4 regions of the Kitasatospora sp. NPDC050463 genome follow, and region 4 is predicted to be linked to each of the others. Evidence: riboswitches for the same ligand, from Rfam matches in the RefSeq annotation. Region 4 holds a riboswitch; each other region holds the start of a gene.
What was found. A riboswitch is a leader RNA that binds a small molecule or an ion and turns the genes downstream of it on or off. The one in region 4 is predicted to bind cyclic di-AMP.

Region 1: it holds a riboswitch for cyclic di-AMP, as region 4 does, so the genes downstream of both, AB0J08_RS06940 (NlpC/P60 family protein) here and AB0J08_RS33740 (transglycosylase family protein) in region 4, are expected to answer to the same signal.
Region 2: it holds a riboswitch for cyclic di-AMP, as region 4 does, so the genes downstream of both, AB0J08_RS26070 (glycoside hydrolase family 16 protein) here and AB0J08_RS33740 (transglycosylase family protein) in region 4, are expected to answer to the same signal.
Region 3: it holds a riboswitch for cyclic di-AMP, as region 4 does, so the genes downstream of both, AB0J08_RS00200 (transglycosylase family protein) here and AB0J08_RS33740 (transglycosylase family protein) in region 4, are expected to answer to the same signal.

The regions. Positions count from the first base shown of each region.
Region 1 covers NZ_JBFAJO010000007.1:101,426-103,619, forward strand. Annotated here, with positions in the region: gene AB0J08_RS06935 (NlpC/P60 family protein) at 1-547, shown strand, start outside; cyclic di-AMP (ydaO/yuaA leader) riboswitch at 870-1,025, shown strand; gene AB0J08_RS06940 (NlpC/P60 family protein) at 1,036-2,194, shown strand, end outside.
Region 2 covers NZ_JBFAJO010000045.1:19,055-21,248, reverse strand. Annotated here, with positions in the region: gene AB0J08_RS26080 (alpha/beta hydrolase-fold protein) at 1-3, shown strand, start outside; gene AB0J08_RS26075 (hypothetical protein) at 79-408, opposite strand; cyclic di-AMP (ydaO/yuaA leader) riboswitch at 804-968, shown strand; gene AB0J08_RS26070 (glycoside hydrolase family 16 protein) at 971-2,194, shown strand, end outside.
Region 3 covers NZ_JBFAJO010000001.1:45,514-47,707, forward strand. Annotated here, with positions in the region: gene AB0J08_RS00200 (transglycosylase family protein) at 1-832, opposite strand, end outside; cyclic di-AMP (ydaO/yuaA leader) riboswitch at 837-1,008, opposite strand; gene AB0J08_RS00205 (cytochrome P450) at 1,284-2,194, opposite strand, start outside.
Region 4 covers NZ_JBFAJO010000078.1:21,034-23,227, forward strand. Annotated here, with positions in the region: gene AB0J08_RS33740 (transglycosylase family protein) at 1-957, opposite strand, end outside; cyclic di-AMP (ydaO/yuaA leader) riboswitch at 944-1,145, opposite strand; gene AB0J08_RS33745 (hypothetical protein) at 1,498-2,194, shown strand, end outside.

The DNA of each region.
Region 1 (2,194 bases), on a different contig from region 4:
CCTGGCCTCCCTGGACAGCACCACCAAGGACCTGAACCAGTCCAAGGCCGAGGTCAACAAGAAGCTCAAGGAGGCCCAGGACCTGCTGAACTCGCTCAGTGCGGCGGACCGGGCCGCGCTGAAGGCCGCCCAGCAGCAGGCCGACCGGGCCTCGCGCGGCAGCGAGCGGACCGACCTGAGCAGCCTGCCGCAGGGCAGTGGCATGGCCGGGGCGGCCGTCGCCAACGCGATGAGCAAGCAGGGCTCGCCGTACCAGTGGGGCGCGGTCGGCCCGAGCGGCTTCGACTGCTCCGGTCTGATGGTCTGGTCGTACGCGAAGGCCGGCGTCTCGCTGCCGCGCACCTCGCAGGCGCAGGCCAACTACGGCTCCAGGGTGCCCTCGCTCGCCGAGGCCCAGCCGGGCGACCTCATCATCTACCGCGCCGACCGCAGCCACGTCGGGATGTACATCGGCAACGGGATGGTGGTCCACGCGCCGCACACCGGTGACGTGGTGAAGGTGATGAAGGCCGACGCGATGCCGATCAACGCGATCCGCCGGGTCTGACGGACCGACACGCCCACGGGCCGGGATCCGGCCCTGTGATCCACGCCACCCCCTGACCGGGGGTGGCGTCGGCGTTCGCGGCTGCTTGATGACAAACGATCAGCTCCGCGTGGGCAGGTGATCACGTCCGGTCATATCCACACAGGACCTTGGATCTTCTTTCGGCATTTTTCTGACAAGGATTTGAACGGATCACGGTTCTGTTACTAGGGTCGTGCCTCGAACCACCGCACAGTCGATCACCCAGCAGGGGTGGCGGCGGAGGTTTACCGCCGAGTTCGCGAAGCAGCGGGGCAGAGCATCTGCCCGAGTGGGAGCCCAGTCGTCGGGGGCGCTGTGGAACGGAGCCGGGGAACCATGTTCCTCCGGGGTGAATCGGCGCCAGGTCGACCGCAGGAGCGGTCGGTGAGGCGTCGTAGGGCAATGCTTCCGGCCCGAACCCGTCAGCTCACCCGGTAGGCGGACGTAGGAAGAAGGAGTCCGCCTTCGTGGCGTCCCATCGTCGTCCCAAGCCCGCCGGCCGCGCCCGGGTCTCGATCCTGACCGGTGTCGCCGCTGCCGCGGTCGCCCTCTCCGCGCAGTCCGGCGCCCACGCCGACCCGACGCCGACCAAGGACCAGGTCAAGGAGCAGGTCGACCAGCTCAACGAGCAGGCCGAGCAGGCGACCGAGAAGCTCAACGGTGCCCAGGCCAAGCAGCAGGAGCTGCAGAAGCAGGTCGGTGAGCTGCAGGACAAGGTGGCCCGCCAGCAGGCCTCGGTGACCGAGGCCCAGGGTGGCCTCGCGGAGATCGCCGGCGAGCAGTACCGCAACGGCGGCATATCGCCGACTGTCCAGCTGATGCTCTCGTCCAGCCCGGACAGCTTCCTCACCCAGGCCGGTGCGATCAACCAGGCCGGCAGCACCCAGTCCAACGCGCTGAAGGACCTCCAGGAACAGCAGCGCAGGCTCGACCAGGACCGCAACGAGGCCCAGGCCAAGCTCGGGGAGCTCGAAGCCACCACCCAGCAGCTGAAGGCCTCCAAGGACGAGGTCCAGGACAAGCTGGCCAAGGCCCAGGAGCTGCTCAACACGCTGACCGAGCAGGAGCGCCAGGCGCTGCGCGCGGCCGAGGAGAAGGCCGCCGCCGAGGCGAAGGCCAAGGTGGACGCCGCCAAGGCCGAGGCCAAGGCCAAGGCGGACGCCGAGCGGGCCTCCCGCGACAACAGCCGCGACAACCTGGCCGGTTCGGCCGCCAAGGCCGCCGCGCCGACCGCACCGTCGACGCCGGCCGCTTCCTCGGCGCCGGCCGCACCGCCGGTGGCCGCCGCCGGCAGCTCGCGCGCCGCCGCGGCGATCGCCGCCGCCGAGAGCAAGCTGGGTGCGCCGTACGTCCGCGCCGCCGCGGGCCCGAACTCGTTCGACTGCTCCGGCCTCACCAGCTGGGCCTACGCCCAGGCGAACGTGTCGCTGCCGCGTACCTCGCAGCAGCAGGCCACCGTCGGCACCAACGTCGGCACCAATATCGCCAACGCCCAGCCCGGCGACCTGATCATCTACCGCGCGGACCGCAGCCACGTCGCGATCTACGTGGGCGGCGGCCAGGTCATCCACGCGCCGAAGCCCGGCGCGAACGTCCGGTACGAGACCGCCAGCATGCTGCCGATCA
Region 2 (2,194 bases), on a different contig from region 4:
TGACCGGGCCGTCCGACCGGGCCGTGGGACCGGGCGGGCGCCGGGCGCGACGGTACGGCCGGCACGGCGGCCGGTGGCTCAGGCCACCGGCTCCAGCGTCCCGGTGTGCAGCTCGCCGACCCGGCCGCCCTCGCCCTCGTACGTCCAGAACGCGCGCACCGTCAGCTTGCCGAGGTCCATCACATGGCTCACGGTGATGCCGCTCTGCTCGGTCCAGCTCACGAAGTACAGCTCCGGCCCGATCTCGGCGATGTGCAGCGCCACGTCCTCCCACTGGCCCGCCGACTCGCCGAGGCCCTCCCAGCGCAGCCGCTTGCCGTCGGGCGAGTAGGCGTTGCGGAAGGCCGCGCCGTTGTCGACCTGGAAGAGGTAGGTGCGGCCGGCGAAGGCGGGCAGGGGCGCGGTCATGGCGGGACTGGTCCTCGTCTCTCGTCTGTGCGGTACGGCTGGACCCCCAACCTATCCGACCGGCCGACTTTCGCGGCGGACTCGCGGGCACCCCGCCGCCGGGCAGCGCCCCACGCCGCCCGGCCGCCGGGCGCGGGCCGAAGCCCGGCCCACCACCCCTCCGCCCGGCCCCTCCGCCCGGCCCCACCGGCCGCCCTCGCCGGCCGCCCCGACCGGCCCCACCGCCAACTGATCAACTCCACCGGCGACTTGATCAACTCCGCGCCGCTCCACTGTGAGCTGCGCGACATCGTCCCCTGCCGAGTTGTCGCCTTCCGGACGGCCTGCCTAGCCTGCACGAGTCCGTCTTCGCGGACCCCGCCGTCGGGACGCCGAGTCCTGTCCACCCGCCGGTCGGCAGTCGAGCACCACGGCGGACGGGAGCGGGGGACCCAGGTCAGTGCCCGGCCCGTGCGCTCTCGCGTACCGGTCGAGGCTAGGGGTGAAGCCGCTCCACAGGCGGCCGGGCAACCTCAGCCCGAACCCGACAGCTCACCTCGCAGGCGTCACAGAGGACACTGCCATGCAGAAGCCTGCCCGGCGCGCGATCCCGCGCCATGCCCGCCCCTCCCACCGAGGCCGCAAGGCCGCCTTCGCCGCCACCGGCGCGCTCGCCATCAGCGGCGCCGGCCTGCTCGGCGTCCCGGCGCTCACCGGCGCCCAGGCGGCCACCGTGCCGACCGTCACCCAGGACAAGCTCGCCCCGGCCACCATGGTCGCGGGCAAGGCCACCACGGCCGCGCTGACCGTCCACTCGTCGGCCTGCTTCACCGCCAAGACCGTCGGTGTGGGCGTTCGCGACGCGGCCGGACACAACCTCGACTTCCCCGGCAACGTCTCCAACGCGCAGATCTGCCCCACCGGCCTGTCGATCACCACCGGTGCCCGCACCCTGCCCGCCGGGACGTACACCCAGTTCGGCTTCTGGCAGGACTTCGGCGGCGCCTGGCACAATCTGCCCTCGCGCCAGCTCGTGGTCTCCAGCACCACGGCCACTCCCAGCCCGACGCCGACCGCGACGGCCACCCCCAGCCCGACGCCGACCGCGACCGCCACGTCGACCCCGGTCACCGGCGCCCCGGTCGCCGGCAAGTCGCTGACCTGGTCGGACGAGTTCAACAACCCGATCGCCTACGGTTCGCGCTGGACCGGCGACAAGAGCAGCGCCTACCACTACGGCAACCACAACCCGGACGACAACAAGCTCGACTGGCTGAACAAGAACAACGTCGCCGTCTCGGGCGGTGTCGCCACCTTCACCGCCAAGCCGGGTGCCAACACGCTGGAGAACGGCAAGCAGTCCTGGGACACCGGGCTGCTCACCACCGAGTACTCCAGTGAGGGCTTCCAGGTGAAGACCGGCGACTACGCCGAGACCCGGGTCAAGCTCCCCGCCGGGACCGGCGCCTGGCCGGCCCTGTGGACGTGGAAGAACGGCAACGGGGAGATCGACTCCTTCGAGTACCACCCCGACAACCCGAACCTGCTGGAGCTGACCAACCACGTCAACCCGGGCCACCTGTACTACACCGACGCCAAGGCGATCGCCAAGGACGGCTGGGTCACCATCGGCACCCACTACGGCGCCACCTCGGTCGACTGGTACGTCAACGGGACCAAGGTCTTCTCGGACGGCAAGGGCGTCGGTGCCAACTGGTCGGCGTACCTGATCCTCAACCTGTCCCTGAGCGCGGGCCAGTACCACCCCGCGCCGCAGGGCACGGCTCCGATCACCTTCGCCGCGGAC
Region 3 (2,194 bases), on a different contig from region 4:
AGCCGCCCTCAACACCCTGGGCGGTGGCGATGGTCGACAGCGTGTCACCGGACTGGACGGTGTAGCCGTGGCCGGCGCGCTGCTGGGCGACGGGGGAGGCTGCGGCAGCCGGGGCGCCGTGGGCCTCGGCCGGACGGCTGTCCTGACCCGCGTACTGGCCGGCGGCCTGACCCGCGTACTGCTGATAGACGCTCTGGTGGCTGGTCCAGTACCAGGCGCCGTTGCTCTGGTACCAGAAGACCTTCGCGTCGGCGTCCCAGCCGGGCTTCTGCTGCGCGTCCTGCTGGACGGGCTGCTGGACGGCGGGCTTCGGGGCGGGCTTCTGGGCCTGCTGCTGGACGGGCTTCTGAGCGGGCTTCGGCTGAGCCGGCTTCGCCTGCGCGGGCTTCGGCGCGGCGGGCTGCTGGGCGGCGGGCTCGGCGTCCGAGGAGGTGTCGACCGAGGCCGGGGCGCCACCCTTGGCCAGGCCCGCCTTCTGCGAGCAGACCGGCCAGGCGCCCGGCCCCTGCGAGGCGAGGACCTTCTCGGCGACCGAGATCTGCTGCGCCCTGCTGGCCTGGTGGGCCTGCGGCGCGTACGAGGTGCCGCCGTACGCCTTCCAGGTGCTGGGGGTGAACTGCAGGCCACCGTAGAAGCCGTTGCCGGAGTTGATACTCCAGTTGCCGCCGCTCTCGCACTGGGCGACCGCGTCCCAGGTCGAGGTCGGGGCGGCGGAGGCGCCGGTGGCGGTGAGCAGCGGCAGCGCGAGTCCGACGCCGGCCACACCGGCCACGGCGATGGCCTTCTCGGTCTGGGTGCGACGACGATGACGGCCGGTTCCGACGAAGAGCATGACGTTTCCCTCTCCGCACGCCTGCGAGGTGAGCTGTCGGGTTCGGACCGGGAGGTGGCCCGGCCGCGTGGCGCGGGGGCTTTCGGCCCGCGCTGGCGGCTTCACCCCAAGCCGTGGGGGACGGCAACAAACCTGGTTCCCCCGCCCCTGCCCAAGGGTTCTGGTCGGTTTCCCGTGACGCGGCGGGCAGGATTCGGCGTTCCGCGCACGAGGTCCGCAGCTGCGAACTCCAGGGAGGGTAGACAGATCCTCACATCAATCACAAGCTCATATCGCAGGTATCACACATAAATTACGGCGGATGGCCGATTGCCTACCAACGACAGGGCTATGTCCTGATTGATGGTGATTCAGACCTGCGATCAGAGCCGGACAGCGACACCCCGTCAGCGTGTCGGAGACTCGAAGGGTCGAGATCGAGACACCGCCGGGGCATCGCCGCTGCGGATTCTCAGAGCCCGGTCGGCGGCTCTGCGGACGGCTTCTCGGGGGTGAATTCCACCGGGAGGTCGCGAAGTCCACGCATGATCAGGCCACCGCGCCAACGGAGATTCTCCGGGCTTTCGGCGAGTCGCAGATCGGGCAGCCGGGTGAGCAGGGTGGTGAGCGCCGACCGCCCCTCCAATCGGGCCAGCGGAGCACCGATGCAGTAGTGGATGCCGTGCCCGAAGCCCAGGTGCGGGTTGTCGGTCCGGGCCAGGTCGAGGGTGTTCTCGTCGGCGAACCGCGCCGGGTCCCGGTCCGCCGCCGCGAGCACCACCAGTACCGGGTCACCGACCGGGATCTCCACGCCGCCGATGGTCAGCGGGCTGGTCGCGAACCGCCAGGTGGCGAGCTCCACCGGCCCGTCGTAGCGCAGGAGTTCCTCGATCCCGGTCTCCAGCAGGGCGGTCTCGCCACGGGCGATCGAATCCTGGAGCAGCGCCCGCTGCCCGGGGTTGCGCAGCAGCGCGTAGGTGCCGTTGCCGATCAGGTTGACGGTCGTCTCGAAACCGGCGAAGAGGAGGATGAAGGCCATCGCCGCGGCCTCGTTCTCGGTCAGGTGCTCACCGTGGTCGCTGGCCCGGATCAGGCCGGAGATCAGGTCGTCGCCGAGATCGGCCCGCTTGCGGTGGATCAGCTCCGCCAGATAGGCGCGCATCCGCTTGACGGCACGCCCCACCCCGCCGCGCTGCCCGCCGCCGTGGCGGATCATCATGCCAGCCCAGTCCCGGAAGTCGTCCTGGTCCTCGGCCGGCACCCCGAGCAGGTCGCAGATCGCGTAGATGGGCAGCGGGAAGGCGAACTCGTGGATCAGGTCCGCCGAGCCGCGCTGCGCGAAGCCGTCGATCAGCCGGTCGGTGAGCTGCTGCACCCGGGGCT
Region 4 (2,194 bases):
CGCGGCGGCCATGCTGCCGGTGGCGGCCTGGGCCGGGGCCTGGGCCGTCTCCTGGGCGGCGGGCTTGGCGGCCGGGGCCTGGGTCGGCGCGGCCGGCTTGGCGGCGGTCGCGGTGGTGCCGGCGGCGTGGCCGGTCGCGCCCGAGGAGCGGTTGAACCAGTCGAAGCCCTTGCCGGACTCGTCCGAGGTGTGGGCCTTGGCACGGTCGCCCAGGCTCAGGTGCTGGCCGGGGTAGATGACGTGCGGGCCGGCGGTGAGGGAGCTGCGGTTGAGCTCGTACAGCCGCTCCCAGCCGCCCTGGATGTCGTTCTTGTCGGCGATCGAGGAGAGCCAGTCGCCCGCGACGACGGTGTAGTCGTCGGACGTGGCGTCGGCCTGACGGTGGTACTGCTGCCAGTCCTGACCGCCCTGCGACTGCTGGGCGGAGTCAGCGGCGGCCGGGGCCTCGGCGGCCTTCGGGGCGGCCTTGGGCGCGGCCGGCTTGGCGGCGGGGGCCTGGGTCGGCGCCGGGGCCGGGGTGGCCTTCGGGGCGGCGGTGGAGGTGTCGACGGCGGCCGGGGTGCCGCCCTTGGTCAGACCGGCCTGGACGGAGCAGACCGGCCAGGCGCCGGGGCCCTGGGAGGCGAGCACCTTCTCGGCGATCGCGATCTGCTGGTCCTTGGTGGCGAGGTCGGCGCGGGCGGCGTACGCGGTGCCACCGAACGCGGCCCAGGTGCTGCTGGTGAACTGGAGGCCGCCGTAGAAGCCGTTGCCGGTGTTGATGCTCCAGTTGCCGGTGCTCTCGCACTGGGCGACCTTGTCCCAGGTGGCGACCGAGGCGGCGGAGGCGCTGCCGGTGGTGAGGCAGGGGACGGTGAGACCGATGCCGACGACGCCGAGGGTGGCGATCGCGCGGCGGGTGCGGCCGGACAGACGGGTGCCGTTGGTGGGCAGCATGAAGACGTGGTCCTCTCCCACGCCTGCGAGGTGAGCTGTCGGATTCGGGCTGGAGTTGCCCGGCCGCGCTGTGGCTGCGGCTTCACCCCTAGCCCTGAACCGGTCACGAGGACCGGTCCGGGGCGACTTACCTGTGGTTCCCCCGCTCCTGCCGTGGTGCGTTCCGCGCTGCCAGCGCACCCGACGGCAGGACTCGGCGTTGCGGGTGTGCTGGGTCCGTGTGGCCACGAACGGGGAGCACGTTAAGCAGACTTAAGTTCAAACCGCAAACATGTGTGACGCTCGTCACGGTTTGCGAAAGAGGTGGTGAATGGCTGTCCACCATGATCAGAAATGACCGATTTCGAGCAACACCCGTCGGAGTCACGGCAACTGCCTATGCTTCAGGGCGTCAGGATCGACGCGGCCGTCTGGGGGGAGGGCTACGCAGCGATGGCCATGGACGAGGACCCGGAGGCCGGTCGGCCGGCCGCGAGGCCATGCGGCGCGCATGGCCGGGCAAAACACCGCAGAGCGGACATCCTGCCCGCCGAACCCCGAACTCCCGTCCGCCGTCGGACGATGCTGCGCTGGCTGGCCGTCGGCACGGTGTTCGCGGCGGTCGGCGGCGAGGAGGCGCTGCGGCGCTCCCTGGACGGCCGCTCCGAGCCCGTGACCGCCGTGGAGGGCCCCGTCCCGGGCCCGGGCGCGGACGACCCGGCCGCCGGGCACCAGCACGGCGCTCCGTCGCCCTCGGGGGCACCCGGGGGGACCACCCCGGCACCCACCCCCGACCAGGGTGGCCGCCGCTGGTCCGATCCGGCCGGCTGGGGCGGCCGCGTGCCCGGCCCGCGGGACGCCGTCCGGATCACCGACCGGGTGCTGCTCGACACCGACGCCACGGTCGGCTCGCTGCTGGTCGAGCCCGGCGGCGCGCTCACCTTCGCCGCCGACCGCAGCCTCACCCTCGCCGCGAACGGCAACGTCGAGATCCGCGGCACCCTCGCGCTCGCACCCGACGGCGCCGCCGTGCACACCGTGCGCTTCCCCGCCGTCGACGAGCGTCGCTTCCGGGGCGACGGCATGAAGGTGGTCGACACCGACGTCGGTCTCTGGGTCACCGGCGCCGGTTACCTGCGGCTGGACGGCGCAGTCAAGACCGCCTGGGTGCGTGCGGACCGGGCGCTCGGGGCCGGCGACACCACCGTCACCCTGGCCGCGCCGCCCACCGGTTGGCTGCCCGGCGACGAACTGGCCGTCACCCCGACCGGCCCGCCGG